2 regions of the Streptomyces sp. NPDC048623 genome follow, and region 2 is predicted to be linked to the other one. Evidence: riboswitches for the same ligand, from Rfam matches in the RefSeq annotation. Region 2 holds a riboswitch; the other holds the start of a gene.
What was found. A riboswitch is a leader RNA that binds a small molecule or an ion and turns the genes downstream of it on or off. The one in region 2 is predicted to bind S-adenosylmethionine.
Positions count from the first base shown of each region.

Region 1: linked by a shared signal. The riboswitch ahead of thrC (threonine synthase) and the one ahead of AB0C73_RS30320 (aminotransferase class V-fold PLP-dependent enzyme) in region 2 are both predicted to bind S-adenosylmethionine.

Region 1 is NZ_JBEZHV010000001.1:126,338-141,657, reverse strand. Features, by position in the region: gene groL (chaperonin GroEL) at 1-775, opposite strand, end outside; gene AB0C73_RS00705 (cold-shock protein) at 1,109-1,315, opposite strand; gene AB0C73_RS00700 (MoaD/ThiS family protein) at 1,737-2,015, opposite strand; gene thrC (threonine synthase) at 2,048-3,361, opposite strand; SAM riboswitch class I at 3,355-3,501, opposite strand; gene AB0C73_RS00690 (glucosyl-3-phosphoglycerate synthase) at 3,623-4,576, shown strand; gene AB0C73_RS00685 (trehalose-6-phosphate synthase) at 4,642-6,093, shown strand; gene AB0C73_RS00680 (calcium-binding protein) at 6,090-6,863, opposite strand; gene AB0C73_RS00675 (NAD(P)/FAD-dependent oxidoreductase) at 7,014-8,189, opposite strand; gene AB0C73_RS00670 (helix-turn-helix domain-containing protein) at 8,350-8,970, shown strand; gene AB0C73_RS00665 (immune inhibitor A domain-containing protein) at 9,211-11,487, shown strand; gene otsB (trehalose-phosphatase) at 11,555-12,403, opposite strand; gene AB0C73_RS00655 (DUF3263 domain-containing protein) at 12,728-13,027, opposite strand; gene AB0C73_RS00650 (extracellular solute-binding protein) at 13,052-14,353, opposite strand; gene AB0C73_RS00645 (ROK family protein) at 14,603-15,320, shown strand, end outside.
Region 2 is NZ_JBEZHV010000027.1:16,406-31,725, forward strand. Features, by position in the region: gene AB0C73_RS30265 (glycosyltransferase family 4 protein) at 1-307, opposite strand, end outside; gene AB0C73_RS30270 (glycosyltransferase 87 family protein) at 464-1,702, shown strand; gene AB0C73_RS30275 (MATE family efflux transporter) at 1,660-3,027, opposite strand; gene AB0C73_RS30280 (PadR family transcriptional regulator) at 3,130-3,681, shown strand; gene AB0C73_RS30285 (hypothetical protein) at 3,678-4,904, opposite strand; gene AB0C73_RS30290 (NlpC/P60 family protein) at 5,019-6,041, opposite strand; gene AB0C73_RS30295 (NlpC/P60 family protein) at 6,226-7,254, opposite strand; gene AB0C73_RS30300 (NYN domain-containing protein) at 7,520-8,884, opposite strand; gene AB0C73_RS30305 (hypothetical protein) at 8,928-9,170, opposite strand; gene AB0C73_RS30310 (rhomboid family intramembrane serine protease) at 9,359-10,093, shown strand; gene AB0C73_RS30315 (Lrp/AsnC ligand binding domain-containing protein) at 10,090-10,371, shown strand; gene AB0C73_RS30320 (aminotransferase class V-fold PLP-dependent enzyme) at 10,441-11,883, opposite strand; SAM riboswitch class IV at 12,072-12,188, opposite strand; gene trpD (anthranilate phosphoribosyltransferase) at 12,276-13,340, opposite strand; gene AB0C73_RS30330 (cytochrome bc complex cytochrome b subunit) at 13,499-15,124, opposite strand; gene AB0C73_RS30335 (Rieske 2Fe-2S domain-containing protein) at 15,121-15,320, opposite strand, start outside.

The DNA.
Region 1 (15,320 bases), on a different contig from region 2:
TCGACAGGGCCTCGCCCTCGACGTCCTCGGCGATGATCAGCAGCGGCTTGCCGGACTGCATGACCTTCTCCAGGAGCGGGAGCAGGTCCTTCACGGAGGAGATCTTGGAGTTGACGATGAGGATGTACGGGTCCTCGAGCGCGGCCTCCATGCGCTCCATGTCGGTCGCGAAGTACGCCGAGATGTAGCCCTTGTCGAAGCGCATGCCCTCGGTGAGCTCCAGCTCCAGACCGAAGGTCTGGGACTCCTCGACCGTGATGACGCCTTCCTTGCCGACCTTGTCCATGGCCTCGGCGATGAGCTCGCCGATCTGGGTGTCGGCGGCGGAGATGGAGGCGGTGGAGGCGATCTGCTCCTTGGTCTCGACCTCCTTGGCCTGGTCGAGCAGCGCACCGGAGACGGCCTCGACGGCCTTCTCGATGCCGCGCTTGAGGGCCATCGGGTTGGCGCCGGCGGCGACGTTGCGCAGGCCCTCGCGGACCAGGGCCTGGGCCAGAACGGTGGCGGTGGTCGTACCGTCGCCGGCGACGTCGTCCGTCTTCTTGGCGACTTCCTTGACCAGCTCGGCGCCGATCTTCTCGTACGGGTCCTCGAGCTCGATCTCCTTGGCGATGGAGACACCATCGTTGGTGATCGTGGGGGCGCCCCACTTCTTCTCGAGGACGACGTTGCGGCCCTTGGGGCCGAGGGTGACCTTGACGGCGTCAGCGAGCTGGTTCATGCCGCGCTCGAGACCGCGCCGGGCCTCCTCGTCGAACGCGATGATCTTGGCCATGTGAAGTGGTCCTCCCGGACATGGGGTGGATAACGCTCCAGGACCGCGCCGACGCCCGCGACGGACGGTCGGCGCGTCCTCGTGGTTCCTTGCCCCACGCGGCCGGCGACCTCGTCTGCCCGATCCTCGTAGCACTCTCAGCGTGAGAGTGCTAACGCCAATGATTAGCACTCGGCCTATGTGAGTGCAAGCGACTACGGAGGATCCGCCCGTCCTGTGGACGCGCACGGGCACCCGAGGGGCGCCCGCCCGCAGGAACGCGCGAGGGGCCCGCATCCCGGTCAGGATGCGGGCCCCTCGACGGAAGTGCGTCGGTGGCCGATCGCGCCGCGCTCAGGCGGTGGCGAGCTTGACCATGTCCGCCTGCGGGCCCTTCTGGCCCTGCGAGATCTCGAACTCGACCCGCTGACCTTCTTCGAGGGTGCGGTAGCCGTCCATCTGGATCGCGCTGTAGTGGACGAAAACATCCGCACCACCGTCGACCGCGATGAAGCCGTAGCCCTTCTCCGCGTTGAACCACTTGACGGTGCCCTGAGCCATGCCTAACTCCCCTATTACTGGCCCTTGCGCGGATCCGCACTTCGCGGACCCGGGTCAGACCCTGCGCCGGAACGCGTCGACCGCGGCTGAATGTATCTGCCCAACTGCCCTCTGCAACAGGTCAATCGGACGAGAATTCTGGGCACGACGGAATGGGGAATCAGGGAGAACTGGCCGAATTACGGGGCAAGTCGGGCCCGGCAAAAGGCGCACATGGGGCAGATGGCGCGGGCACTTTGGCTGCTTCTTGTCGGGTCGGGGCGCATTCTCATATGCACCTGGCAACAGCAGCGGAGGGGACTTCCCCAACTCTACCGCGCTCAACCCTGCAGAATTGCCCCTTCCGCTTCTTCCCGCGGAAGGGGCAATTCAGTACTGATCGGTAATCCCGACGGGTACCGCCGGTAAGTCCCGTCTCGGCTCAGCAGCCGCCGGCGACGGCCGGGATGATCGAGACGCCGGCGCCGTCCGGCGTGGCCGTCTCCAGGCCCTGCTCGAAGCGCACGTCGTCGTCGTTGACGTACACGTTGACGAAGCGGCGCAGCTTGCCCTGGTCGTCGAGGACGCGGGCGGCGATGCCGGTGTGGTTCTTCTCCAGGTCGGCGATGACCTCGGCGAGGGTGCCGCCCTCGGCGGGGACCTCGGCCCGGCCGCCGGTGTAGGTGCGGAGGATGGTGGGGATGCGGACGTTCACGGCCATGTCTTCGTAACCTCTCAGCGTTCGGGCGGGTCTCAGTGGGCCAGGCCCGCGTCGCGGAACGCGTCCAGGCTCGGGCGGATGGTGGCGGTCGCCTGCGAGCCTTCGGCCACGGCGTCCAGGGTCTTGAGGCCGTCGCCGGTGTTGAGGACCACCGTCGTCAGCGTGGGGTCGATGAGCCCCGCCTCGACCAACTTCTTCGTGACGCCGACGGTCACGCCGCCCGCGGTCTCGGCGAAGATGCCCTCGGTCTGCGCGAGCAGCCTGATGGCCTCGACGACCTGCTCGTCGTTCACGTCCTCGACCGCGCCGCCCGTCCGGCGGGCGATGTCGAGGACGTACGGGCCGTCGGCCGGGTTGCCGATGGCCAGCGACTTGGCGATGGTGTTGGGCTTCTGGGGCCGTACGACGTCGTGGCCGGCCTTGTAGGCGACGGAGACCGGGGAGCAGCCCTCGGCCTGGGCGCCGAAGAGCTTGTACGGCTTGTCCTCGACCAGGCCGAGCTTGATGAGCTCCTGCAGACCCTTGTCGATCTTCGTGAACTGGGAGCCGGAGGCGATCGGGATGACCAGCTGGTCGGGCAGCCGCCAGCCGAGCTGCTCGCAGATCTCGTACGCGAGGGTCTTGGAGCCCTCGCCGTAGTACGGGCGCAGGTTGACGTTGACGAAGCCCCAGCCCTCGCCGAGCGGGTCGCCGATGAGCTCCGAGCAGAAGCGGTTGACGTCGTCGTAGTTGCCCTCGATGGCGACGAGGTCGCCGCCGTAGACGGCGGCCATGACGACCTTGCCCTGCTCCAGGTCGTGCGGGATGAACACGCAGGAGCGGAAGCCGGCGCGGGCGGCGGCGGCGCCGACGGCGCCGGCCAGGTTGCCGGTGGAGGAGCAGGAGAGGGTGGTGAAGCCGAAGGCGCGGGCGGCCTCGATGGCCTGGGCGACGACCCGGTCCTTGAAGGAGTGGGTCGGGTTGCCGGAGTCGTCCTTGACGAAGAGCTTGCCGGGCTCGACGCCGAGCTCGCGGGCCAGGTTGTCGGCCTGGACGAGCTTGGTCCAGCCGGGGTTCAGGTTGGGCTTGTCGGCGACGTCGGCGGGGACGGGCAGCAGCGGGGCGTAGCGCCAGATGTTCGCGGGACCGGCCTCGATGCGCTTGCGCAGCGCCTCGGGGTCGCCGGTGGGCAGGTCGTAGGCGACTTCGAGCGGGCCGAAACAGAGCTCGCAGGCGAAGATCGGGCCGAGCGGGAAGGTCTCACCGCATTCGCGACAGGAGAGCGCGGACGCGGGACCGAGGTCGACGGAGGTGGTCGCGGATACGACGGTCTGAACAGCCATGGAGGCGAGGCCCTTTCTCCTCATCTTCCTCATGGCGAACGTCGCCATGAGACGGATTTGGCACCTTCCCTAGTCGGGGGACCTCGCTGGAGGACGAGTAGTGACCGACTGGAGGGTTGCCGGGGCTTCAACGGGCCGTATCCCTCTGCCCCTCTGGATGAGCGGTATTCGGTTGTGAAACGCGGGCGGCACCCCGACATGCATCGGACATCCGCGTTGTTCAAGACTGTAACCGAAGCCTTCGAGGGTGGAACCGGTCGTCCGATCCGCGAGATGGAGATCACGTTGCTGGAAGAAGTGGAGCGCTGGCTGGCCCGGCGGTCCTGGTCGGTGGCCGACCGTCCGCTGGAGCGGGTCCTCGCGGCCAAGCGGGGGACGACCGTCAGCGTCGTGCTGCCGGCACTGAACGAGGAGGCGACGGTCGGCGCGATCGTCTCCGTGATCCGCCGCGAGCTGATGACGGACGCGGTGCCGCTGGTGGACGAGCTCGTCGTCGTCGACTCGGGTTCCACGGACCGTACGGCGGAGGTGGCCGCGGCGGCCGGCGCGCGGGTGGTGGCGCGGGACGCGATCCTGCCGCGGATACCGGCGGTGCCCGGCAAGGGCGAGGTGCTGTGGCGGTCACTGATGGTGACCGAGGGGGACATCGTCTGCTTCGTGGACGCGGACCTGAAGGACTTCTCGGCGGACTTCGTGACCGGCATCGTGGGCCCGCTCCTGACGGACCCCGAGGTGCAGTTCGTGAAGGCGATGTACGACCGCCCGCTGGGCGATGCCCCTGGTCAGGGGGGCCGGGTGACGGAGCTGGTGGCGCGGCCGCTGCTCAATCTGCACTGGCCGCAGCTGGCGGGTTTCGTGCAGCCGCTGGGCGGCGAGTACGCGGCGCGGCGCTCGCTGCTCGAACGGCTGCCGTTCCCGGTCGGTTACGGAGTGGAGCTGGGCCTGCTCGTCGACGCGCTGCACACGGTGGGCCTGGACGCGCTCGCGCAGGTGGACGTGGGGGTCAGGAAGCACCGGCACCAGGACGGGCGGGCGCTGGGCCGGATGGCGGCGGCGATCTACCGGACGGCGCAGCTGCGCCTGTCGCGCGGGCATCTCGTACGGCCGCGGCTGACGCAGTTCGAGCGGGGCGAGGACGGGGAGCCGGGCTTCACCCCGCGTACGTACGAGGTGGACACGGAGGAGCGGCCGCCGATGACGGAGATCGCGGAGTACGCGGAGCGCCGACGCGTGGCCTGAAACCTCGGCGTCACGGTCTCAAATACGTACGTTTGAGCGTTTACGGGACGGGCTAGGTTCGCCGTATGGCTTCTGTGCTCGTCGCATCCAACCGCGGCCCGGTCTCGTACACCGTGCGGGACGACGGATCGCTGAACGCCCGGCGGGGCGGCGGCGGCCTGGTCTCGGGCCTGAGCGCGGTGTCGTCCGAGGACAGCGTGTGGGTGTGCGCGGCGCTCGGGGAGGGTGACCGGGAGGCGGTGCGGCGCGGGGTCGCCGAGCCGGGTGTCCGGATGCTGGACATCGCGCCGGAGGTGTACGCGGACGCGTACAACGGCATCGCGAACTCGGTGCTGTGGTTCCTGCACCACCATCTGTACGACGTGCCGCGCGAGCCGGTCTTCGACGCGGCCTTCCGCCGCCGCTGGGAGTCGTACCGCGCCTACAACCGCGCCTTCGCCGAGGCGCTCGCGGACGCCGCCGACGAGGGCGCGGCGGTGCTCGTGCAGGACTACCACCTGGCGCTGGTCCCCGGGATGCTCCGCGAGCTGCGCCCGGACCTGCGGATCGGGCACTTCACGCACACGCCGTGGGCGGCGCCGGCCTACCTGCGCATGCTGCCGGAGGACATCCTCCAGGAGCTGCTGTGGGGGATGCTCGGCGCGGACGAGCTGGGTTTCCACACCTGGGGATGGGCGTCCGCGTTCATCCAGGGCGCCCGCATCGACAGCCCCCAGGGGTACGCGGAGGGCGTGTGGCCCAGCGGGGACCCCTGGCGCGGAGTGGAGCACGGCCGGTGGGACGGCCCGGGCCGGAGCAGACGGCGCACCCGGGTGCGTGCGTACCCGCTGGGCGTGGACGGCGACGACCTGCTCGCCCTGGCCCACCGCCCCGAGGTGGACGCCCGCCTGGCCTCACTCCGTGCCGAGGTCGGAGACCGGAAGACCATCGTCCGGGTCGACCGCACCGAGCTGTCGAAGAACATCCTGCGCGGCCTCCTCGCCTACCGCGAACTGCTCACCACCCACCCCGAGTGGCGCGGCCGGGTCGTCCACCTGGCCTCCGCCTACCCCTCGCGCCAGGACCTGGAGTCCTACCGCGCGTACACGGCCTCCGTCGTCGCCCTCACCGAGGAGATCAACGCCGAGTTCGGCACCCCCGACTGGCAGCCGGTCCTGGTCTCCGTCGAGGACGACTTCACCCGCTCCCTCGCCGCGTACCGCCTCGCCGACGTGGCCCTGGTCAACCCGGTCCGCGACGGCATGAACCTGGTCGCCAAGGAGATCCCGGTGGTCTCCGAGGCCGGCTGCGCGCTCGTCCTCTCCCGCGAGGCCGGCGCCCACGAGGAACTCCGCGGGGACGCCCTGACGGTGAACCCCTTCGACATCACAGAAACCGCCGAGGCCCTCCACGACGCCCTGTCGATGCCCCCGACCGAACGCACCGACCGCACAAAGCGCCTCGCCACCGCGGCCACCGCCCTCCCACCCCAACGCTGGTTCCTGAACCAACTGGAGGCCCTGCGGGAGCAGTCCTAGCGGACGTCGACGAAGTCGGCGTTCGAGATGCGGGGCTGCGCCCAGGTGGTGGCCGGGTAGTACCAGCGCCAGTAGCCGTCGGCGGACGCCGTGAGCGAGGCCTTCAGGTAGCCGGTCGAGTTCGTCGTCACGGTCCTCACCGTGGTGTACCCGGTGCACGGATACGTGCAGTACTGGAGCTGGACGGACTGTCCGGAGAGAGCGGTCCAGGTGTTGGTGTCCCAGTTGGCCGCGGTGAGCCTGCCGGAGGCGGTGAGGGTGGTGCCCTTGCGCACCGGCTCGGGGCCCGCGTCCATCGTCAGGGCCGTCTGCCGACGCAGGCCGACGGACGGGAAGTCGCCGCTCGCGTAGTCCCCGTCCTGGGCCTCCACCTGGACGTAGGCCCACCAGCCGTTCCGCCCCGCGAGCGAGTTGTAGATCACGTCGGAGCGCGGGTCGAAGGTGAAGGTGCGGGAGCAGGTCTTCACCGTGCCCGTGCCGGAGCAGGTGGCGAGACCGTGGACGTCGAAGCGCAGGTTGTCGCCACTCCGCTGCTCCAGGTGCATCCAGACCGCCTTCAGCCCGGAGTCCTCGCTGATGGTGGCGGTGACCGTCACGCTCTTCACCGCCGTACCGAGAACGATGTCCTGCCCTCCGTTGACGACCACCTTGGTGATCTGCAGATTGCCGGTGGCGGCCTGGGCGGTCGGCGCGACGACCGCGGCGGTGGCCAGGCTGCCGACGGCCGCGGTGGTCGCGAGGCCGGCACGGAAGAGCGCGCGCAGGCGCATGAGGTCCCCCCCTGGGACGAGTACGGAGGAGATCCGGCCCCCCGGCAGGATCTCGAAGGTGGGAGGAGTGTACGGGGCGGCGCTCGCCGAGGCTGGTCGGGGCGCCCGCCGCTTGACCGCCACCGCCCGGTGATCACGCCCCGGGCGGGGTCACCGGCGCGCAGACTCAGGCCGCGCGGCGTCCGTCGGCCAGACCGCGTCCGGGAAGAGGGGGGCGTCGGTGTCGGGGTCGGGGATGAGGTCGGCGAGCATGTGGGCGGCGGTCTGGGCGTGGGTGTGGGCGCGGGGGAGCATGACGTTCTCGTAGGCGTCGAGGGCCGCTTCGACGGTGGGGTGGTCGAGTACGGCGCGGGCGAGGTCGGCGCCGTCGAGCAGGGCGAGGTTGGCGCCGGTGCCGACGGGCGGCATCACGTGGGCGGCGTCGCCGAGCAGGGTGACGCCGGGGACGCGCGGCCAGGTGTGCGGGAGGGGCAGGACGTGCACGGGGCGGTTCACGAAGTCGCCGTCGTTGTCGCGCAGGAGGGCGAGCAGGCTCTCGTCCCAGCCCTCGTAGCGGGCGAGGAGCCGGGTGCGTACGGAGCCGGTGTCGGCGAGGTCGAGGCCGGCGTGCCAGTCCTCGGGCCCGCGGAAGACGACGTAGCCGCGGACGTGTCCGTCGCTGTTGCGCTGCAGCACCAGGCTGTCGCGGCCGGCCTTGGCCGACATGGTGCCGTCGCCGACCAGGCGGGCGATGCCGGGGTGGCGGCGGTCGACGTCCTCGAAGCGGACCTCGACCATCGTCACGCCGGAGTACGCCGGCCGGGCGCCGGAGAGCGCGGGCCGCACCCGTGACCAGGCTCCGTCGGCGCCGACCACCAGGTCGAACTCCTCGGCGGTGCCGTCCTCGTGGTGCAGCCGCGCGGTGCCGTCGGGCAGCGGCGTGACGGACCGCGCCGCCCGGCCCCAGCGGACCGTGCCCGGAGCGAGGGAGTCGAGCAGCAGGGCGCGCAGCCGTCCGCGGTCGATCTCGGGCCTGCTCAGGTCGCCCTCCGGGGCCCGGTCGTGCCGTACGAGCGTGGCGTGCCGGTCGTACAGGCGCCACTCCTGGCCCTCGGGCCGGGCCAGCGCGAGGAAGCCGTCGAGGAGTCCGGCGGCGCGCAGGGCCGCCTGGCCGGTCTCCTCGTGGATGTCGAGGGTGCCGCCCTGCGCACGGGAGTCGGGGCCGCCGTCCCGTTCGAAGACGGTGACCGGCACGCCGTGCCGCTGGAGGACGCGGGCGCAGACGAGACCGCCGGGGCCCGCGCCGACGATCGCGACGCGCGGACGAGGACGGGTGGTGAGGGACATGGGGAAGCACGCTCCGTTCGACGGATGGGCGGGAAGGGGCGTCGGCGAGATGCCGTCGCCCTCTTCACGGAATCACAGCCGCTCCAAAAGTACAACCGATTCGATTTTGGAGCTGATCGCCTTGACTATCGGATCCGCCAGGCAGGGGTACGATGCCGCCATGGCTGAGACCACCGGGCGCCGCGAGCGCAAGAAGGCCCAGACGCGGCAGGCACTGACCGACGCCGCCGTCCGGCTGTTCACCGAGCGCGGCTACGACGCCGTCGGCGTCCGCGAGGTGGCGGAGGCCGCCGACGTCTCGCTGAGCACGCTCTTCAAGCACTTCCCCGGCAAGGAGGCCCTCGTCTTCGACCTGGACGAGGACCTGGAGAGCGCGCTGGTCGCGGCGGTACGCGACCGGGCCCCCGGCCGGTCGGTCCTGCACGCCCTGCGCGACCACCTGGTGGACACCCGTACCGCCGTACGGACCGACGACCCGACCCACGTCCTGGTCGAGTCGACGCCGGCGCTGCGGGACTACGCCCGGCGCATGTGGTCACGCCACGAACAGGCGCTGGCCGCCGCGCTCGCCGAGGCCACCGGCCTGGCCGCGGACGACCTCGCCGTCACCGGCCTCGCCCGCTTCGCCCTGGAGGCCCCGGACCTGGCCCGCCGGACGGGCGACGACCCGGCCCGGGCGCTCCGCGAGCTGTTCGCCCTGCTGGAACACGGCTGGAAGGACACGCCGTTGGCGGACCCGGCCCCGGCGGCCGGGAGTCCCGCCCCCGGCCGGACGGGCTGACGCCCGGCCCGAACCGGCCCGGCCCAACCGGACCCTGCCCCTCCCCTACCCCACCCCTATGTACGGAGAGGGAATTCCTCGGGATCTCCCCCCTCCTCCTGCGCGTCCTTCCGTGCCAGACTCGCGCCGATCGTTCCCCCAGGCGATCCGTAAGTCTCCTACGGAACCACGCGAACCATGCGGCACCCCGCATGCGAGCGAAGGGATCGCGCAGCCTTGAAGAAAAAGATGGTTGTGGGCATGACCCTCGGGTCGGCGCTCACCGCACTCCTCGCCGCGGGACTCACCCCCGCCGTGGCGCAGGAAGCCCCGGACGGCAGCCAGAGCGCCACCACCGCGCCGCGGTCGGACGACCGGCCCGGGCCGCTCAGCAAGCAGCGCAGCGAGCTGCGCAAGCAGGCGATCGACCTGGTCGCCAAGGGCAAGGCGAAGGCGAACGCCCGCGGCGTCGTCGAGGTCGCGCCCGGCAAGTTCGCCGAGACCGAGACCACGACGGCGACCCGGCAGGAGAAGATCTTCACGATCCTCTCCGAGTTCGGCGACCTGAGCTCCGGCAAGCTCGGCACGGCCCCCGGCCCGCTGCACAACCAGATTCCGCAGCCGGACCGCAGCACCGACAACTCCAACGCCTGGACCGCGGACTTCTCCAAGGCCTACTACGAGAACCACTTCAACGGCTCCGGCGAGTCGATGAAGACGTTCTACGAGAAGCTGTCGAGCGGCCGCTACTCCGTCGCCAACACCGTCGAGGACTGGGTCAAGGTCCCCAACAACGCCTCCTACTACGGCGACAACTCGGTCGAGGACACCGGCGGCTCCTGGGCCTTCATCCAGGACTCCGGCGACGCCTGGTGGAACGCGCAGCTCGCGGCCGGCAAGACGCCCGCCGAGATCGACGCGTACCTCGCGCAGTTCGACGTCTGGGACCGCAACGACTGGGACCACGACGGCAACTTCGACGAGGCCGACGGCTACATCGACCACTTCCAGGCCGTGCACGCCGGCATGGGCGAGGACGCGGGCGGCGGCGCGCAGGGCGAGGACGCCATCTGGTCGCACCGCTGGTACGTCAACGGCGACGACTACGGCCTCACCGGCCCCGACGTCTCCGGCACCCAGAACAAGGCGGGCGGCGCCCGCATCGGCCAGTCGAAGTACTGGCTCGGCGACTACACCACCGAGCCCGAGAACGGCGGACTCGGCGTCTTCTGCCACGAGTTCGGCCACGACCTCGGCCTGCCGGACTTCTACGACACCAACGGCGGCGAGAACTCCACCGCCTTCTGGACCCTGATGAGCTCCGGCTCCTGGCTCGGCCACGGCGCCGCCGCCAACGAGGGCATCGGCACCCACCCGGGTCTCATGGGCGCCGAGGAGAAGCTGTTCCTCGGCTGGCTGGACTACGCCGACGCGCCGCTCGGCGCCACCGGCTCGTACACCCTGAGCCCCGCCGCCCTCCAGGTCGCCGGCAAGGCGCAGGCCGTCCGCATCGCGCTCCCCGACAAGGCGAGCAGCACCACCTACACGACGCCGGCCTCCGGCTCGCACGCCTGGTGGACCGGCTCGGCCGACGGACTCAACCAGTCCCTCACCCGCTCCGTCCCCGCCAGCTCGCGGGTCACGGTCAAGGCGAGCGCCTGGTACGAGATCGAGGCGGACTACGACTACCTCTTCGCCGAGTACTCCCTCGACGGCGGCGCGAACTGGCAGCGCGCGGGCGCCGGGGTCTCCGGCTCCTCCGCCGGCAAGTGGACGACGCTGCGCTTCTCGTACGACTCCGCGGGCCTGCCCTCGCTGTTCCGCTTCCGCTACCAGACGGACGGCGGCGTGCACTTCGCCGGCGCGTTCCTCGACGACATCACCTTCGGCTCCGGCGGCACCACGCTCGCGACCGACGACGTCGAGCAGGGCACCAACGGCTGGACCGCGCAGGACCGCTGGAAGATCTCCACCGGCACCGAGACGGCCACCGCGCCGCGCTACTACCTGGTGGAGAACCGCGAGTACGTCGGCGCCGACGCGCTCCTCGCCGAGGGCCCGTACCAGTTCAGCAAGGGCATCACCGCCCCCGACTGGGTCGAGTTCTTCACGTTCCAGAACGGCATGCTGGTCTGGTACGTGGACCGCTCCTTCGACGACAACAACGTCAGCACCCACCCGGGCGGCGGCTCGGCGATGGTGGTCGACGCCCGTCCGACGCCGTTCCGCTGGGACGACGGCACCGCGCCCAGCAACCGCCGTCAGCCCTTCGACGCCACCTTCGGCCTGGAGCCGACGGACGCGACCTGCCTCCACAAGGAGGTCCTGGCCGGCAAGGGCAAGCAGCAGTCGGTCGTGACGAAGGCGGCCTGCGCCCCGTCCGTCCCCGGCCTGCCGGTCTTCGAGGACACCGACCCGAACGCCTACTACGACGCGACGGCCCCCCAGGCCAGCGTGAAGGTCGCGGGCCACGGCACGAAGGTCACGATCACCGGTGACGCGGGCGACGACCTGACGATCAGCGTGGTGAACCCGTAAGGCCGCGTAGGCCGACAGGATGAAGGGCCCCGGACCGCAGTGCGGTCCGGGGCCCTTCGTCATCCCGTCAGCGTCCCTTCATCGCCTCCGCGAGCGCCGCAAGCAGGTCCACCACCGCCGCCGGGCCCGCCACCGTGAGGTCGGCGCGGGCGGCGAGGTCGGGGACCGCGGAGGATTCGGCGGCGGAGCAGACGAGGAGGCCGGGGGTGCCGTCGGAGCGCAGTTTCTCGACGGCCGCGTAGGCCGCGAGGTCGCCCAGGTCGTCACCCGCGTACAGGACGGCTCCGGCGCCGGTCTCGCGCAGGTAGTCGGCGAGGGCCACGCCCTTGTCCATGCCCGGCGGGCGCAGCTCCAGGACCAGGCGGCCCGGTTCCAGGACCAGGCCGTGGTGGGTGGCGAGGTCGCCGAGGGGGCCCTTCAGGGCCTCGAAGGCGCCCTGCGGGTCCTCGGCCCGGCGGGTGTGGACGGCGACCGCGCGGCCCTTCTCCTCGATCCAGACGCCGGGCCAGGCGCCGATCCGGTCGAGGAAGCCGGGCAGCTCGGCACGGACCGAGGCGACGCCCGGGTGTGGGGCGGAGGCCTGGACGGTGCCGGAGACGGCGTCCCAGCGCTCGGCGCCGTAATGCCCGAGGACGACCAGGTGCTCAAGGCCCGGGACGCCGGCGAAGCCCCCGTACCGTACGGCCACTCCGGCGGGCCGGCCGGTGACCACGACGACGGCCGCCAGATGCGGGGCGAGGGCGGCGAGGGCGGGCACGGCGCCGGGGTGGGCGCGGGCCTGCTCGGGGTCGGGGACGATCTCGGCGAGCGTCCCGTCGAAGTCCAGGGCCACGACGGCCTTCTCGGGCCGCGCGAGAAGCGCGGCGAGTCCGTCGCGGCCGGCGGCTGTGGTCGGGTGCGGAAGGCTGCTGACCATGCGTACGACCCTACCGATGCCGGGCCGTCCCGTCAGCGGCACGGGCAGCAGGCTGGGCGGGCGCCCGTCCCGTGAGCGGCACGGGCAGCAGGCCGGGCGAGCGGGCACACAGCCGAGCGGGCGGCCAAGCAGGCGGCCGAGCGGGCGGCGCGGGCGGCGTGCAGGCAGCGCGCGGGTCCGCGTACGCAAAGCCGGGCAGGCGGCCGCGTAGTCGGCGTACGCACAGCGGCACGCCGACCCGGCTGCCGACCCGCCCGGCGGCGCGGGCGGCGTGCAGGCAGCGCGCAGGTCGGCGTACGGACAGCGAACCGCCCCGCGGGGCCGTCAGCGGCGGGTGCGCCGTTCGTCGCGGACCCGGCGGAGGCGGTTGACCGTGACCGGGTCGTGGGCCAGGGCCCGCGGGTCGTCGAGCAGGGCGTTGAGCAGCTGGTAGTAGCGGGTGGCGGACAGGCCGAGCTGTTCGCGTACGGCCCGCTCCTTGGCGCCGGGGCCGGGCCAGGAGCGCCGTTCCACGGCGAGGACGGCCCGCTCGCGTTCGCTGAGCGCGGCCGCGGCCGCACCGGCACCCGCACCCGCACCCGCCGCCTCCGGCACCGCGGACGGCTCCCCTGTTTCGCTGGTCATACAGACCAATTTATGCGGTGCGGTCTATTCGGAGGACTCGGCCGCCGCCGCCTGCCGGGCCAGGCGCGCCAGTACGTCCGAGGACTTGGCGCCGGGTTCCACCGCCTTGCCGATGTCCTTCTTCACGTTGCTGCTGACCTGCGCCCAGGACGTCTTGCCGACCGGCGGCAGCTGGGACTCGGGCAGCGCCTCCAGGAACTCGCGCAGCTCGGCCGACTCCGGGTCGGCCTGCATGGCCGCGGAGGCGGTGACGGTGGCGGGCAGCAGGTCGTTGTCGCCCGCGAACTTCAGGACGTTCTTGTCGTCGAAGACGAAGTCCAGGAAGGCGCCGATCTCCTTGCGGTGCCCGTTCTGCCTGAAGCCCATGATCCAGTCGGCGACGCCCATGGTGGCCCTGGCCTTGCCGTCGACGCCGGGCAGCGGCACCTTGCCGACCTTGACGCCCTTCTTGGCGGCCTCCTGCATGAGCGAGGGGTGCCCGTTGAGCATGCCGACCTCGCCGCGCGCGAAGGCCGCGAAGGCCTCCTTGCGGTTGAGCTCGCCGGGGGCGGTGGGGCCGGTGAGGCCCTTGGCGACGAGGTTGTCACGCAGCCACTCGAAGGTGTCGAGGTTGGCCTCGGAGTCCAGGTCGTAGTGGCCGGCGCCGTCGATGTAGCCACCGCCGCCGCTGAGCAGCCACATCATGGTCTCGGCCTGGGCCTCCTCGGGCCCGAGCGGCAGCGCGAAGGGGTACGTGACGCCCTTCTTGTCCAGCTTCTTCGCGGCCGCGGCGAGCTCGGCCCAGGTGGTCGGGGCCTTGTCGACGCCCGCCTCCTCGAAGAGGTCCTCGTTGTAGAACATCAGCCGCGTGGAGGCGACGAAGGGCAGGCCGTACTGGGTGCGCTTGTACTCGCCGGCGTCGACGAGCGGCGCCAGGAAGTTGGCCTGTACGGGGATCGAGAGCAGCTCGTCGGCGGCGTAGAGCTGCTCGGCGGCCGCGTAGTCGGCGTACGCGCCGATCTGGGCGATGTCGGGCGCCTCGCCCGCCTTGACCAGCTCGGCGACCTTGCGGTCGACGTCGTTCCAGGACTCGATCTGCACCTGGACCTTCACGCCCGGGTTCTTCGCCTCGAAGGCGGTGACCAGGCCCTCCCAGTACTTCTTGGTGGAGTCGCCGCCCGACAGGTCGTAGTCGGCCGCCACCAGCTTCAGGGTGACGTCACCGCCGCCGTCGCCGCCGAGGGTGCCGCAGCCGGAGAGGCCGGCGGTCAGTCCGAGTGCCGTGGCCGCCGCGGCCAGTCCCAGGAATCGTCGCCGCTGCACAGCCGTAACCCACCTTTTGCTCATCGTCGAGGCAATGTTCGGCCGCAAGTTTCCCCCGCACCTTCACCGGAGGTCTACACCACTCGCATATCGCTTCGGCAACGCATTGCCGCGCGGTGCCGCCGCATTGCCGCACACCGCCGCCGCATCGCCGTGCGGTGCGGCGCACCCCCGCGCACGACCTGGCCAGGCCCCACCCGCTTTTGTATCCGTCCGCAACAATCCATCACAGTGGACTAGACCTTTCGGGGGCTGACACGCGACACTGTCCCCGTGAGACACGTCATCGCCCTCGATGTGGGCGGCACCGGCATGAAGGCCGCCCTCGTCGGGGCGGACGGCACCCTGCTCCACGAGGTCCGGCGCGCCACCGGCCGCGAGCGCGGGCCCGAGGCCGTCGTCGAGACGATCCTCGGGTTCGCCGAGGAGCTGCGCGCCCTCGGCCAGGAGCGGTACGGCGAGCCCGCCGCGGCCGCCGGCGTCGCCGTCCCCGGCATCGTCGACGCCGCGAACGGCATCGCCGTCTACGCCGCCAACCTCGGCTGGCGCGACGTCCCCCTGCGCGCCCTGCTCAGCGAACGCCTCGGCGGCATCCCCGTGGCCCTCGGCCACGACGTGCGCACCGGCGGCCTCGCCGAGGGCCGGATCGGCGCGGGCAACGGCGCCGACCGCTTCCTCTTCGTGCCGCTCGGCACCGGCATCGCCGGCGCCATCGGCATCGGCGGTGCCATCGAGGCCGGCGCCCACGGCTACGCGGGCGAGATCGGCCACATCGTCGTCCGCCCGGGCGGTACGGAGTGCGGCTGCGGCCAGCGCGGCTGCCTGGAGCGGTACGCCTCCGCCTCCGCCGTCTCCCTCGCCTGGGCCGAGGCCTCCGGCGGCCCCGACGCCGACGCCGCCGACTGCGCCAAGGCCGTCGAGTCCGGGGATCCGGCCGCCGTACGGGTCTGGCAGGACGCCGTCGACGCGCTCGCCGACGGTCTGGTCACGG
Region 2 (15,320 bases):
TCAGGCCGAGCGGCGCGGCGGCGCCGAACCACACGGACTCGCAGCCGTGTTCCTTCAGCAGCGCCGTCGCACGCGCCGTCACCCGAGGAGTGGGCAGCAGCATGGTGGTGCGATCGCGGACGACCGTGAAAGGCTGGTCCGCGTCGAACGCGGCGGTCGCCTCGATCCCTTCGCGGCTGCGCTTCCACGTGGAGGCGTAGACCACGATCCGCTCGGGATCCAGGCGCAGCGCCATGTTGTGCAGGAAGGCCTGGATTCCGCCCGGACGGGGCGGAAAGTCGTTCGTTACGATCAGGGTCTTGTGCATCGTGGCCGACAGTACCGCGATCGCGCCCCGAGCCCGGCACCACCACCCTCCGCCCCGGCGGACCGACAGGACAGGAACAGGACAGGTATGGCGGGCGCAGTGGGCACGGTGATACGTGACGGCCTCGCGGGGGCACGTGCCGGACGTCTCACGCAGATGCTCGGCCTGTGGGGCTTCACCCGGGTACTGATCCTGCTGACCGTCTTCAAGGTCGTGGTGATCCCCGGCCCCGACGTCACGAGCGACGTCGAGGAGATCTACCAGGGCTGGTACGAGGTGCTGCGCACCGGCACGTACCCGCTGGACGACGTCACCTGGCAGTACCCGCCGGCCGCCGCGCTCGCGATCCTCTCCCCCGCCCTGCTGCCCTTCCTCGGCTACTCCGCCGCCTTCTTCGTGCTCGCCCTGTGCTGCGACGCGCTGGTCTTCGGGCTGCTCAGCTACGCGGGGCGGCGGCGGGGCCGGTCGATGCGGGGGGCGTGGCTGTGGCTGGCCGGGGTGCCGCTGCTCGGCCCGACCGCCTACTGCCGGTACGACCTGATGGTGACCGCGGTGGCGGTGGCCGGGCTGCTCGCGGCGCTGCGCAGCCCGGTGGTGCTCGGCGCGCTCGCCGGTCTCGGCGCGACGCTGAAGGTCTGGCCGGTACTGCTGCTCGCCGGCGCCGCGCGCGGCCGGGCGGCGTTCCGCTCGGCGTTCTCGGCGGCGGGCACCGGGGCCGGGGTGGTGCTCGCCTGCGGGCTCGCGGCACCCGGTGCGCTGGCCTTCCTGGGCTTCCAGCGGGACCGGGGCACCGAGATCGAGTCGCTGGGCGCGCTGCCCTTCCACGTGGCCGTGCACTTCGGCTGGCCGGGCGAGGCGCGGATGAACTACGGCTCGATCGAGTTCCTCGGCCCGGGTGTGAAGGCGGTGTCGACGGCGGCGATGCTGCTGACGGTGGCGGCCTTCGGCTGGCTGCTCGTGTGGTGGGTCCGGGCCCGCCGCCGGACGGTCTCGACGACGGCGGACGCGGCCTTCGTGGCGTTGCTGCTGTTCACCACGACGAGCCGGGTGATCAGCCCCCAGTACATGATCTGGCTGGTGGGTCTGGCGGCGGTGTGCCTGGTCTACCGGGCGAGCCGGATGCGGATGCCGGCGCATCTGGTGCTGTGGGCGACGGCGGTGACGCAGTTCGAGTTCCCGGTGTGGTTCTCGCACGTCGGCCACAGCGACCCGCTGGGCGTCGGCCTGCTCCTGATCCGCAACGCCCTGCTGGTCGCGGCCACCGTCTCGGCCTGCCGGATCCTGTGGCACCAGACGGTCACGGAACCGCGCCTGGAGGCCGCCACGACCGCGGCCCCGGCCCGGCTGCCGGCTCAGGCGGACCGGGAGAGGGACCGGGTCTCGGTCTCCTCCTGAGCCCGGGCCCGGGCCGCGGCCCGCGCGGTCCGGCGGCGCAGCAGACCGAGAGCCGTGCACTGGGCCGCCATGGCGAGGGCCATGGCCAGGCAGATCCCGGCGAGCCCGAGGGCGGCCGAGAGCGCGTACGCGAGCGGGAGCTGGAGCAGGACGCCGGCGACGGTGATCCTGGCCAGCTTCGGTGAGTCGCCGCTGCCCTCGAAGACCCCGGAGAGGGCGATGAACCCGGCCATGAGCAGCAGATACGGGCCGATGCAGCGCAGGAACAGGGCGCCGGCCGCGGCGACGTCGGGCTCGGCGCCGAAGCCGCGCATCACCGGTCCGGCGGCGAGCAGCAGCAGGACGGCCGCGCCCGTGCCGAGCAGCCCGGCGAGGGCGAGGGCCTGCCGCCCGACGGCCTCGCGCTCGTCGCTTCCGCCGCCCAGGAGGTGCGCGGTGTGGATGGCGGCGGCCTGCTTGACGGCGTAGAAGGCCATGGTGGCGAGGTACATGGCCTTGGTGGCGATGCCGTAGGCGGCGATCTCGGTGACGCCGAGCCGGGCGACGACGGAGACGAGGGCGAGCGTGCCGCCCATGCGTACGACGAAGTCGACGGACATGGGCAGGCCGAGGGCGGCGGTGCGGCGCAGGGCGGTCACGGTGGAGGCGGCGGTGCCACCGGCCGGGCGGGCCGCGCGGGCGGCCTTCAGAAGCGCGTTGCGGCGCAGCGCGAGCAGTCCGGCGGCGAGGGCGGCGGTGCGTCCGACGACGGTGGAGACGGCGGCGCCCCGGACCCCGTACGCGTGGACGAGGAACGGGTCGAGGACGAGGATCAGGCCGTTGGCGAGGAAGGCGAGCCGCATGGGGGTGCGGGTGTCGCCGGTGCCCTTGAGGACGCCGTCCAGGACCGTGGTGGCGAAGAAGACGGCCGTGCCCGGGAGCGAGATCGCGAAGTAGGCGGTCGCCAGGCCGTGCGCGGGGTGGCCGGAGCCGCCGAGCAGCAGCGCGGCGAGCGGGTCGCGCAGCAGATAGCCGCCGAGGGCGACGGGCGGGACGAGCAGGGCGCCGAGCGCGGCGCCGCCCCGTACGGCGGAGCGCAGCGCGCCGGGGTCGTCGGCGCCTCTGGCCCGGGCGACGAGCACGGTGGTGCCGGAGGCGGCCATGAGGACGACGCCGAGCAGCAGGTTCTCGACGTTGGTGGCCACGGCGACGGCGGCGACGGCGGCCCCGCCGAGCCGGGCGACCCAGACCATGTTGATGATCCCGGCGGCGACTCCGGCGAGGAGTTCGAGGTAGACGGGTCCGGCGAGCCGGACGAGCGTGCGGCGGTGTTCCTTCACGGCGATCACGGATGAAGCCCCCCTCTTTTCGAGATACCTCGGATAGAGGTATCTCGAAAAGAGATAGCATGACGGCGGACAACGCGACAAGCGCGAAGGAGTGAGCCGGTGCTGGAGCTGACGATCCTGGGCTTCCTGTACGAGCGGCCGCTGCACGGCTACGAGCTGAAGGAACGCATCCAGGGCCTGAGCGGCCATGTCCGGCCGGTCAGCGACGGCGCGCTCTACCCCGCGATCACCCGTCTGGTGAAGAACGGCCTGGTCGACAGCCGGACCGAGCCGGGCACCGGCGCGGCCCCGCGCCGCACCCTGTCGCTGACCGGGGCCGGCCGGGCGGACCTGTTCGCCCGGCTGCGCGCGCCCAAGGACGTCGAGATCTCCGACGGCCAGCGCTGGTTCACCCTGCTCGCCTTCCTCGGCCGGCTCCCCGACCCCGCCGAGCAGGCCGCCGTCCTGCGCCGCCGCCAGGCCTTCCTGGACGCGCCGACCAGCTTCTTCTACGAGGAGGGTGCCCCGGTCCGCGCGGAGCAGGAGCCGGATCTCTTCCGCCAGGGCATGCTCCGGATCGCCCGCGCCACGGGCACGGAGGAGAAGGCCTGGCTCACCGAGGCCCTGGCGGAGCTCGACCGGCGGTCTCAGGAGGACACGCCCCGGACTTAGGGCGTGCCCTGGCCCAGCCGGTCCCGCAGAAACGCCCGCCAGTCCGCCGTGAAGGCCTCCGGCGTGGTGTCCAGGACGTCCTGGAGCGCCTTCTCGACCGCGCCCTCGCGCCGCGGATGCGCGCCGACCGCCCGGTAGAAGTCGGTCAGCTTCGCCTCGCCCCAGCGTTCGGCGACCATCGCGCAGGCCAGCCAGCCGCTCTCGTAGGCACGGGCCATCGCCTCGCCGTCGCCGCCGAAGGCGAACTCCTTGTCGTCGGGCAGCCCGGCCGGGGTGTTCCCGGCACGCACCGCTCGGGCGAGTTCCGGGGCGGCCTGGGCGGGGGTGCGGCCGGTGCCGCGGTAGGCGACCCAGTCGGCGAAGCCCTCGGAGAGCCAGACCGGGGTGGCCGCGCCGGTCTGGGCGCGGGTGGCCACATGGGTGGTCTCGTGGGTGAGGACGAAGCCGCGGCCGAAGTCGCCGAGCACGCCGTACGCGTCCGGGTTGACGATCACCCGGTCCGCGGGGGCCTTCGGGCCGCCGCCGATCTGGCCGGTGGTGACGGCGGCGATCCCCCGGTACGAGCCGGCGGGCGCGGCGAGCAGGCGGCCCATGCCCTCCACGGAGGCGGGGACGAGGACCACGACCCGGCCCGCCCAGGGCGAGGGCCAGGCCTCGGTGACGGCCGGCACCGCCCGGTCCGCGGCGTCGGCGATCTCGCGCAGCCGCTCCCGGCTCTGGCCCACCCCGAGGACCAGGCTGCGGTGCCCGGTCACGGTGGTGACCGCGCCCTGCTCCCACAGCTGCTGCGGGGCGCCGTCGGCGGCGCGGTCACCGGTCACGTACCAGCGCCCGTCCTTCTCGGCGAGGTCCAGGACGCGTTCGGTGGTGGCGGGCCCGGAGTCGTACCCCTTGATGCGGTAGCCGAACTCGGCCCGCGCGGTGGCGCGCCCGGGGCCGTCCGGGGTGACGCCGGTGACCCGGTAGTCGAGCCCGTCCAGCGGAATCGTCGCGAGCCGGTCGAACTCGGTGCGCGCGGCGGGCACGAGGGCCGGGTCCAGGCCGGCGAGATAGCCGGCCTCGTCCCGGTGGAGCAGCGCGGCGGCGTGCCGGTCGAGCAGCCGCTGGATCTCGGCGCGGGCCGGGGCCCCGGGTCCCGCGGAGGTGCAGCCGGCGAGGACGAGCACCCCGGTCAGCAGGCACGCCACCGCCCCGCGCCGCGCTCGCCCGCCCTGACCTGCCACCCCACGATCGTACGGGGCGCCCAGGGGACGCGCCGGAGGCGAGCGGGCGGCGAAGGGCCCCGGGAACCGGCCGGAAGCGCCCCGGGAACCGGCTGGAAGGGCCCCGGAACCGGCTCAGACCCTGGTCACGGTCACATGGGACATCATGTTCACCGGGTCGTAGCGGACCCGGGCGCCCGGGTAGGGGGCGTGGATGACCTGGCCGTTGCCCGCGTAGATCGCCACATGGCTGGCGTCGCTGCGGTAGGTGACGAGGTCGCCGGGCTGCGCCTGGGAGAGCGGGATGCGGCGGCCGGCGCCGCGCTGGGCCTGCGAGGTGCGGGGCAGGGCGATGCCGGCCTTGCGGTACGACCAGACCATCAGGCCCGAGCAGTCGAAGGCGGACGGGCCGGTCGCGCCCCACACATAGGGCCGGCCGATCACGCTGCGGGCGGCGAGCACCGCCGCCGCGGCCCGCGAGGGGCCGAGGTCGCCGAGCGGCGGCAGGACCTCGTCGAAGCCGTCCCGGCCGGAGCGGGAGGCCCGCTCGAAGCCCGCGCGCTCGTCGGGGGAGAGCGCGGCGAGCACCCGGCGGGCCTCGGCGAGCTTGTGCTCGACGGTGCGCTTGTGCCGGGCCACCTCGCGGCGGCTGCGGTCGAGTTCGGCGAGCGCGCGGCCCGCCTCGGTGCGCTGCTGGGCGAGCCGGCGCAGCTCGCCGTGGAGCCGGCCGAGGGCGGCGCTCTGGCGGGCGGTGACCCGGTCGAGGGCGGAGGCCCTGGCGAGGTAGCTGTCCGGGTCGGAGGAGAGCAGCAGCGCGAGGGCCGGGTCGATGCCGCCGGAGCGGTACTGCGCGCCGGCCACCGAAGCGAGTGCGCCGCGCATGCGGTTGATCCGCTCCTGGGCGCGGGCCAGGGAGTCCTGGGCCTGGGAGACCGTCTTCCGCAGCGCGTCGGCCTTCTCGTCGGCCCGGTTGTAGCCCTCGGTGGCCCGCTCGGCCTCTTCGAGGAGCCGGTCGACGGTGGCGCGGGTGGCCCGGGCGGTCTGCGGGGTGGCGCCGCCCGGGTCGGCGTGCGCGGGGACGGCGCCGAGTGCCGTGGCCGCGGTGGCCGCGGCTGCGGTGAGGACGGTGACCCTGGCGGGTCGTCGGTGGGACGCCACGGATCGGGCTCCGTTCGGCTCGGCGGACTGGCGCGGCAGACAGTAGCCGCTGACGCTTCCGCCTCCAACGAAGCAGCCGGGCACACAAAATGACGCCCCGCCGCAGGACCACAGGTCACCGGCGGGGCGTCACGTCAGCCCGGGATCCGACAAACCACCCGGATGGGGGGCAGGTCGCGTGGCGTCAGATGCGGACGCCGAACTGGAAGGAGCCGATGGTGCTCATCGACTCGTAGCGCACCACGGCGCCCGAGTGGGGGGCGTGCAGGACCTGGCCGTTGCCGGCGTAGAGGCCCACGTGCGCCAGGCTGTTGAAGAAGACGAGGTCGCCCGGCTTGAGCTGGCTGCGGCCTATCTTCACGCCGTCGTTCTGCTGGGTGTAGGTGGTGCGGGTGAGGCTGACGCCGGCCTGGCGGTAGGCCCACTGCGTCAGGCCCGAGCAGTCGAAGGAGTTGGGGCCCTCGGCGCCGGAGACGTACGGCATGCCGAGCCGGGTGGCGGCGGCGCTGAGGGCGGCGGAGCCGCGCTGCGAGGCGGGCACCTCGTTGCCGAGGTCGACACGGTCGCCGGCGGCGCGGCTGGCGCGCTGCTCCTCCTCCTGGATCCGGGCGCGCTCGGCGGCGGTCAGGGTGTTGAGGAGCTTGCGCGCCTCGGCGAGCTTCTCCTGGGACTTCTGCTTCTTCTCGTTGAGGGTCTTGCGCACGTCCTCGAGGTCGGCGAGCTTCGTCGTCGCCTCGGCGCGCTGCTGGGCGAGGATGCGCTGCTTGGCCTGGATCGACTCCAGCACATCGGCCTGCTGGGCGCTGAGCTGGTCGATCGCGGACGCCTTGTCGAGGTAGCTGTCCGGGTCGGAGGAGAGGAAGAGCTGGAGCGCCGGGTCGATGCCGCCGGAGCGGTACTGCGCGGCGGCGACCGAACCGATCTGCCCGCGCAGGGTGTTGAGCTCCTGCTGGCCGCGGGCGACCTTGTCCTGGAGAGCGCTGATCTCCTTCTGCAGCGTCCCGCGGCGCTCGTCGGCGAGGTTGGCCTGCTCGGTGGCGACCTCGGCCTCTTCCTGGAGCGCGTGGACCTTCGACTTGACGTCGTCGATCTTGGGCTTCGGGGCCGCCTGGGCTCCGGCCTGGGCGGAGAGGGCGACGGCGGCTGCGGCGGTCGCGGTGAGCACGGTCACACGGGTGCGGCTCGGCTGCTTGGGACGACGGTGGGACGCCACGGGGGCGATCTCCTTCTTCCTCGAGCCGCCCGGCCGTTCAGAGGCAGGCGGTACCCACGCTGACACCCCGGATGAGTGATCAACCGCGCGAAGGTTCGAGCCCTGACCCTAGTGACCTTCTTGTGATCAGTTCAAATCCCAGCGGCCAAAATCTCGCCCGTCCCACAAGTTGTTTCCCGACACCACACGGGCAGCAATGGCCACTTGACCCTGCGTGGACCACAAAAGGGATATGCGGGACGTTCAGGATGACCGTGACGAGACGTCACGTCAGGCGCGAAAGCCGCTTCAGCAACAAGGCGGACGCGACCGGCCGTGCACCGGACTTGGCGACGCCGTCGGCCACCTCGCGGTCGGTGGACACCACGACCACGGGACGGCCGGGCGGCTCCGCCCGCACCAGCTGACGGATCAACTCGTCCGCCGTGACACCCGGCTTGGAGAACAGCACCCGCACGCCGCGCGGCGGGGCGAGCAGGACGGGCGCCGCCAGCTCGGCCCCGTCGAAGACACAGGTGACCTCGGCACCCGAACGGGCCGCGAGCGCGGACAGACCGCCGAGCAGCCGCAGCCGCTGCTTCTCCAGCGGCATCGTCGGATAGCCGGTCTTGGTGACGTTGTAGCCGTCCACCACCAGGTGTGCCTGCGGCAGTTCGAGCAGCTGGTCCAGGAGCGCCGGGTCGGTCTCGGACAGCGCGCGGGCCGCGATGTCCTTCGGCGACATCCGTCCCGGCTCCACCGCGTCCACGGTGTCCGCCGGGTGCATCGACACCGGCGGCAGGGCGAGTTCACGGCGCAGCCCCTGGGCGGCGTCGAGCACGGTGTCCAGGAGCAGCCGCAGCCGCATGTCCTCCACCGAGCGTCCCTCGCGGGCGGCCCGGCGGCTCGCCTCCAGGGCGGCCTCGACCTCGCCGAGCCGGGCCTTGAGCCGCCGGCTCTCGCTCTCGGCGGCCGACACCTGGGCGGCGGCCTCGGTGCGCGCGGTGTCCATCTCCGCCTGCAGCCGGCGCAGCGCGGCCTCGCCGCGCTTGACGTCGCTCTGGGCGCTGCGCAGCTTCCGGTGAAGCGATTCGGCGTCCTTGCGGGCGCTCTCCAGGTCGCGGCGCAGCTGCTCGGTCTCGGTCTTGGCGCGCTCCCTGGCGCCCGCGACCTCCTCGCGCAGCCGTTCGAGCTCGCGCCGGCCGGCCTCGTCGGCCCGCTCGGCGTCGGCGCGCTCGGCCTCCTCGCCGGCGGCGGCGACCAGCTTGCCCCAGCCGGCCGGGCGCAGCACATAGGCGGCCGCGGCCACGTCGACCGGGTCGGCGGCGCCGGGCGGGGCGCCGGACTCGACGGCCCCGGCCAGCTCGGGCTGAGCCTCCTTGAAGCGCTCGCCGATCCGCTGCCGGAACAGCGGGTCGCTCTCCAGGGCGGCGGCCATCGCGTTCCCGGCGAACTTGGCGCGCCGGGAGGCGGTGAAGCGGGCGTACTGGCGCAGCGGGGCGGGCAGTTCGGCGACGGTCAGCCCGCCGAAGGCGTCCGCGACGAGCGCGACGACCCTGCGGCGTACGGGCTCGGGCAGCGGCCGGTCGAGCGCCTCGGCGGCACTGTCCGCCGAGCCCGCCGGCCGATCACCGTGCGCGGGCTGCTCCACGGTCCGTCACCCACTCCCTCGTCTCGCCCTCCCGGGCCGCTCCTCAGGAAGCGGCGCCCGGCCTGTCCACCAGTTCGATCTGGTCCACCGCGTTGCACCAGCGGCAGCGGACCGACTCGATGGTCTCACTGACCACCTCGCGCTCCTCGACCTTGGGCTCTCCGGCGAGGTCCAGATGGACGTACTCGACGACCTTGGACGAGCGGGTCACGTCGAAGCGGGTCAGATTGCCGCAGAGTGTGCAGCGCCAGCGGGTCTCGGCGGTCGGCAGGGGAACCGTCGTCATCGTTGCCGTCCTCTTTCCGTACGAGGCTCAGTGTGAGGCTTTGTGCGAGGTGTCACGGGCCCGCGGTGCGCCGTCGAACAGCGGGAATGTCGCTCATAAGGCAGGCTCTCACCCTACGGCCTCGCGGGTACCCCGTGTCACGGCGAGGCACTCTGTCCAGGTGGGCCCCGGTACGCCATGATCTGTCCATGATCGACTGGCGGGGCGCGGCCCTCGGCGCCTGGCGCGGCGCGCGGAACGGGCCGACGGTGACGTACGGCATCATCGCCTGCTGCGTGCTGCTGTTCGCCGTGAGTCCGGTGTCGGGGCTCAATCCGGGGTACGGCACCGGTGACACCCTGCTCGCGGCGCAGAGCGCGTACTTCCAGCGCTGGGGCGTGATCCCGGCCGATCTGGTGCGGGCCGATCCGCGCGCCCTGCTCACCCCGCTGACCGCGCTGTTCGTGCACGGAAGCTGGCTGCATCTGCTCGGGAACATGCTGTTCCTGTACGTGTTCGGCGCGATGGCCGAGGAGCGGATGGGTCCGGCCGCGTTCGGTCTGTTCTATCTGGGCGTGGGCTGTCTGGCGCTGACGGGTTACGCGGCGGCGCACGCCGACAGCGCGCAGACGCTGGTCGGGGCGTCGGGGGCGATCTCGGGGGTGCTCGGGGCGTTCCTGTATCTCTTTCCGCGGGCGCGGGTGACGAGCCTGTTCCCGTTCCTCTTCTTCCTGCCGCTGCGCTTCCCGGCCTGGATCGTGCTGATCTTCTGGTTCGTGCTCCAGTGGCTGGCGGCGCGCTCGGCGGGGGCGGGGCCGGGAGTGGCGTATCTGGCGCATGTGATCGGCTTCGCGCTGGGGTTCGTCTACGCGTGGGCCCGGTACAGGGGTGGGGATACAGTGAAGCCACCAGCCGCGGCCATCGAGGGAGAAAGCCAGCCGTGATCACCGCGATCGTGCTCATCAAGACCAGCGTGGACCGCATCCCCGAGATCGCCGAGGCGATCGCCGCGATCGACTCCGTCAGCGAGGTCTTCTCCGTCACCGGCACCTACGACCTGATCGCGATGGTCCGGGTGGGACGCCACGACGACCTGGCCGACATCATCCCCGGCCAGATCTCCAAGATCCCGGGCGTCGAGGCCACGGACACCCACGTCGCCTTCCGCGCCTACTCGCAGCACGACCTGGACGCGGCCTTCGCCATCGGCCTGGAGTCGTAAGCACGCGTGCACGGCGGTGCGGCCGGCCCTCCCCCGCGGGAGGCCGGCCGCACCCGTTCGAGTGAACGGTCAGCCGCGGACGGGGACGCAGCGCCCGTCCTCGGTGCGGTAGTTCCACCGGGCGCCGTCGCGCACCAGCTCCTTGACCGCGCCGATGAAGCGCTCGATGTGCTCGTCGGGGGTGCCGGCGCCGAAGCTCACCCGGATGGCGTTGAGGGACCGCTCCCCCGGGTTCGCCTCGGGGGCGCCGCACTCGCCCGCCACCTGCGGGTCGCCGCCGAGCAGGGTGCGGACCAGCGGGTGGGCGCAGAAGAGACCGTCGCGGACGCCGATGCCGTACTCGGCGGAGAGCGCGGCGGCGAAGTGGGAGCTGTTCCAGCCCTCGACGACGAAGGAGATGACGCCGACGCGCTCGGAGTCGTCGCCGAAGAGGGAGAGCACGCGGACCTCGGGGACCTCGGCGAGGCCCGCGCGGACGGTGGCGATCAGCTGCTTCTCGCGGGCGACGAGGGACTCGAAGCCGGCCTCGGTGAGCGCCTTGCAGGCGGAGGCGATCGAGTAGACGCCGATGACGTTCGGCGAACCGGCCTCGTGCCGGGCCGCGGTGGTGTGCCACTCCACGTCCACACCCCCGTCGGCCCGGCGGGCCACCGAGCGGGAGGCGCCGCCGCCCGCCAGGTAGGGCTCGGCGTCCTGGAGCCAGTCGGCGCGGCCGGCGAGGACGCCGGAGCCGAACGGCGCGTACAGCTTGTGCCCGGAGAACGCGACCCAGTCGACGTCCAGGTCCCGTACGGAGACGGGGTGGTGGGGCGCGAGCTGGGCGGCGTCCAGGACGATCCGCGCGCCGTGCGCATGGGCGGCGGCGGCGAGTTCGCGCACCGGCCACAGCTCGCCGGTGACATTGGAGGCACCGGTCACACAGACCAGCGCGGGGCCGATGGGGCCTCCCCAGCTCGAAGAGCTAGGGGAAGGCTCCCGGTCGGCGAGCGCCCGCTCCAGGGTCTCGACGGCCTGCCGCGGCGTGCGCGGCGCGTCGAGGCAGGTGACCCGGGCGTCCCTCCAGGGCAGCAGCGAGGCGTGGTGCTCGGTCTCGAAGACGAAGACCTCGCAGCCGTCGGGGATCACCTGGGCGAGCAGGTTGAGCGAGTCGGTGGTGGAGCGGGTGAAGACCACCTGGTCGCCGGGGCGGCAGTCGAGGAACTCGGCGACGGTGGCGCGGCTGTTCTCGAAGAGGTCGGTGGAGAGCTGGGAGAGGTAGCCGGCGCCGCGGTGCACGCTGCCGTAGTACGGGGCGTAGGCGGCCACGTCGTCCCAGACGCGCTGGAGGGCCGGGGCGCTGGCGGCGTAGTCGAGGGCCGCGTAGGTGACCTCGCCGCCGGTGACGAGCGGGACGGTGACGTCGCGGCCGAGGACCGGCAGCGGGGCGGCGCAGCAGGGCTCCGCGGGCTCCTGGGCAGGGGCGGCGGCGGTGAGGGTGGCGGCGACGACGGCGGTGTTCGGGCATGCGGACATAGCGGTGTCTCCCGGCAGAAAAGGGGCGCGAAAAGGCGTGAAAGGGCCCGAGCGGCGACAGCGCGCGAAGGGCTGTCCCGCTGTACGGGTGTGGAGTGGGAAAGGGGCCGAGAAGGGCCCTAACGCATTCGCTTGCTCACGAGACACCGCTCCCTATGAGGACCAAGGACCCCAGGGTGGCGCACAGGGATCCGCGCTTGCCGCAGGCTTCTGCTCGTACGGCCTGGTCTTCACCCGGGGCACCCCGCCACGGACGGAGGGTTGCCGGACAGCCGGCCGGGGCCTTGCAGCTGTCACTCATGACCTGGTTCAGAACCTATGCCAGACGATCACGACACCGCAACCCCGTCCCGGCATCCGGGACGGGGTCGCCATGCGCCGTTCATGAGCCGTCAGGCGTTGCTGGCGGCGACCCACCGGTCCAGGGTGCGGCGCGCGGCACCCGAGTCGATGGACTCGGCGGCCCGGTCCATACCGGCCCGCAGCTGCTCCGCGAGGATGCCCTCGCCCGGCTCCAGGGCGACGAGGGCCGCCGCCGAGTTGAGCAGCACCGCGTCCCGTACCGGACCGGCCTCACCGGCGAGCAGCCGCCGGGCCACGTCGGCGTTGTACGAGGCGTCCGCGCCCCGCAGGGCCTCCACGGGGACCAGGTCGATGCCGACGTCCCGCGGGTCGAAGCGCTCCTCGCGCACGGTGCCGTTCCGGACCACCCAGACGGTGGAGGTGGCCGTGGTGGTGAGCTCGTCCAGACCGTCGTCGCCGCGGAAGACCAGGGCGGAGGAACCGCGCTCGGCGAGCACTCCGGCCATGATGGGGGCCATCCGGGGGTCGGCGACCCCGGTCGCCTGGGCCTTGACCCGGGCCGGATTGGTGAGCGGGCCCAGGAAGTTGAAGACGGTGCGCACGCCCAGCTGGCCGCGGGCGGCGGCCACGTGCCGCAGCGCGGGGTGGAACTTCACCGCGAAGCAGAAGGTGACTCCGGCCTCCTCGGCGACCTCGGCCACCCGCTGAGGGGTCAGCTCCAGATTGACGCCGAGCTTCTCCAGGACGTCGGAGGCCCCGGAGGCGGAGGAGGCCGCCCGGTTGCCGTGCTTCACCACCCGGGCGCCGGTGCCGGCCACCACGATCGCGGACATGGTGGAGATGTTGACCGTCTTGGCGCCGTCGCCGCCGGTCCCGACGATGTCCACACTCGGCCCGGGCACGTCGATCAGCCGGGCGTGCGCGTACATCGCCTGGACCAGGCCGGTCAGCTCCTCGACCGTCTCGCCCTTGGCGCGCAGGGCGACCGCGAAGCCGGCGATCTGGGCGTCGGTGGCCTCACCGCTCATGATGGTGTCCATCGCCCAGGCGGTGGCCTCGGTGCTGAGGTTCTCCCGCCCGAGAAGCGCGTTCAGGACCGCGGGCCAGGAGCGACCCGCCGCGGTGTCGCCTCCAGCGGGGTTCACAGCGCTCATGACAGCTCCTGAGGTGTTCGTGGCTTCGTACGGGATCGGTGTGATCCCCAGACCGGTGTGATCCCCACCCTATCGAGCCCGGGGGACGGCAAAGAGCCCCGTCCATCGAATGGACGGGGCTCTCACCGTGGCGACCTACGTCAGGAGGTCAGTGGTGATCAGTGGTGGCCGTGGCCGCTCTCGATCTCCTTGAACTCCTCGACGGTGGGCTTGAGCACCTGGCTGTCGCCGCCGTAGTAACCCCGGTTGAGCTTGACCCGGAGCTTCTCCATGCGGCCGATCTTGCGCTCCACACCGTTCTCGTCCACGGCCGGCGGCAGCTCGGCCGGCTCGTACTGCTCGTGCGCGGTGAGCTTGTGGCGCTCGCCCTGGCTGAGCGGGGTGTGGACCTCGACGTACTCACCGTGCGGCAGGCGCTTGATGATGCCGGACTCACGCCCGTGCAGCACCTTGTCCTTGTCCCGGCGCTGGAGGCCGAGGCAGATCCGCTTGGTGACGACGAACGCGATGACCGGGCCGGCGAAGAAGAAGATCCGCACGAACCAGGTGATCGAGTTGATCGACAGGTGGAAGTGGGTCGCCCAGATGTCGTTGCCACCACCGACGAGCATGATCATGTACGCGGTGATCCAGGCGACACCGAAGGCGGTGCGCGTCGGAGCGTTGCGCGGGCGCTGCGCGATGTGGTGCTCGCGCTTGTCACCGGTGAGCCAGGACTCGATGAACGGGTAGACCGCGATGGCCGCCAGGACGAGCGGGAAGATCACCAGCGGGATGAAGACACCCAGGACCAGCGTGTGGCCCCACAGGTTGATCTCCCAGCCCGGCATGACACGGATCAGACCCTCGGCGAAGCCCATGTACCAGTCGGGCTGGGCGCCGGTGGACACCTGGTCCGGGCGGTACGGGCCGATGGCCCAGATCGGGTTGATCGAGGCGAGCGCCGCGATGACCGCGATGACGCCGAAGACCAGGAAGAAGAAGCCTCCGGCCTTCGCCATGTACACCGGCAGCAGCGGCATGCCGACGACGTTCTTGTTCGTACGGCCCGGGCCCTCGAAGTGGGTGTGCTTGTGGACGAACACCAGGATGAGGTGCGCGACCACCAGGCCGAGCATGATGCCCGGGAGCAGCAGCACGTGCGCCGAGTAGAACCGGGCGACGAAGTCGCCGCCGGGGAACTCACCGCCGAACAGGAACATCGACAGGTAGGTGCCGACGATCGGCACCGACAGGATCGCGCCCTGCATGAAGCGCACACCGGTGCCGGAGAGCAGGTCGTCCGGGAGCGAGTAACCGGTGAAGCCGGTGAACATGCCCAGGAAGAACAGCAGGAAGCCGAACAGCCAGTTGATCTCACGCGGCTTGCGGAACGCGCCGGTGAAGAACACGCGCATCATGTGCACGAACATGCCGGCGAGGAAGATCAGCGCCGCCCAGTGGTGGATCTGCCGGATGAGCAGACCACCGCGCACCTCGAACGAGATGTGCAGGGTCGAGTTGAACGCCTCGGACATCAGCTGTCCCTGGAGCGGGACGTAGCTGCCGACGTACTCCACCTCGTTCATCGACGGGTGGAAGAACAGCGTCAGGTAGACACCCGTCAGGATGATGATGAGGAAGCTGTAGAGGCAGACCTCGCCCAGCATGAAGGACCAGTGGTCCGGGAAGATCTTCCGCATGTTGGCCTTGGCCAGCGTGTAGATCCCCAGGCGGCCGTCGGCCCAGTCGGCGACCCGCTCACCGGCGGGGGCCTTCTTCTTAGCAGTGGTCACAGTGCTCATCCGCGCTCCCAGAAGGCGGGGCCGACGGGCTCTTCGAAGTCGCCGTGCGCTTCCAGGAATCCCTTGTCGTTCACGCCGATCCGCAGCTGCGGAAGGGCGTGGCCGGCCGGGCCGAAGATGACGCGGGCGCCGTCGGACAGATCGAAGGTGGACTGGTGGCACGGGCAGAGCACGTGGTGCGTCTGCTGCTCGTACA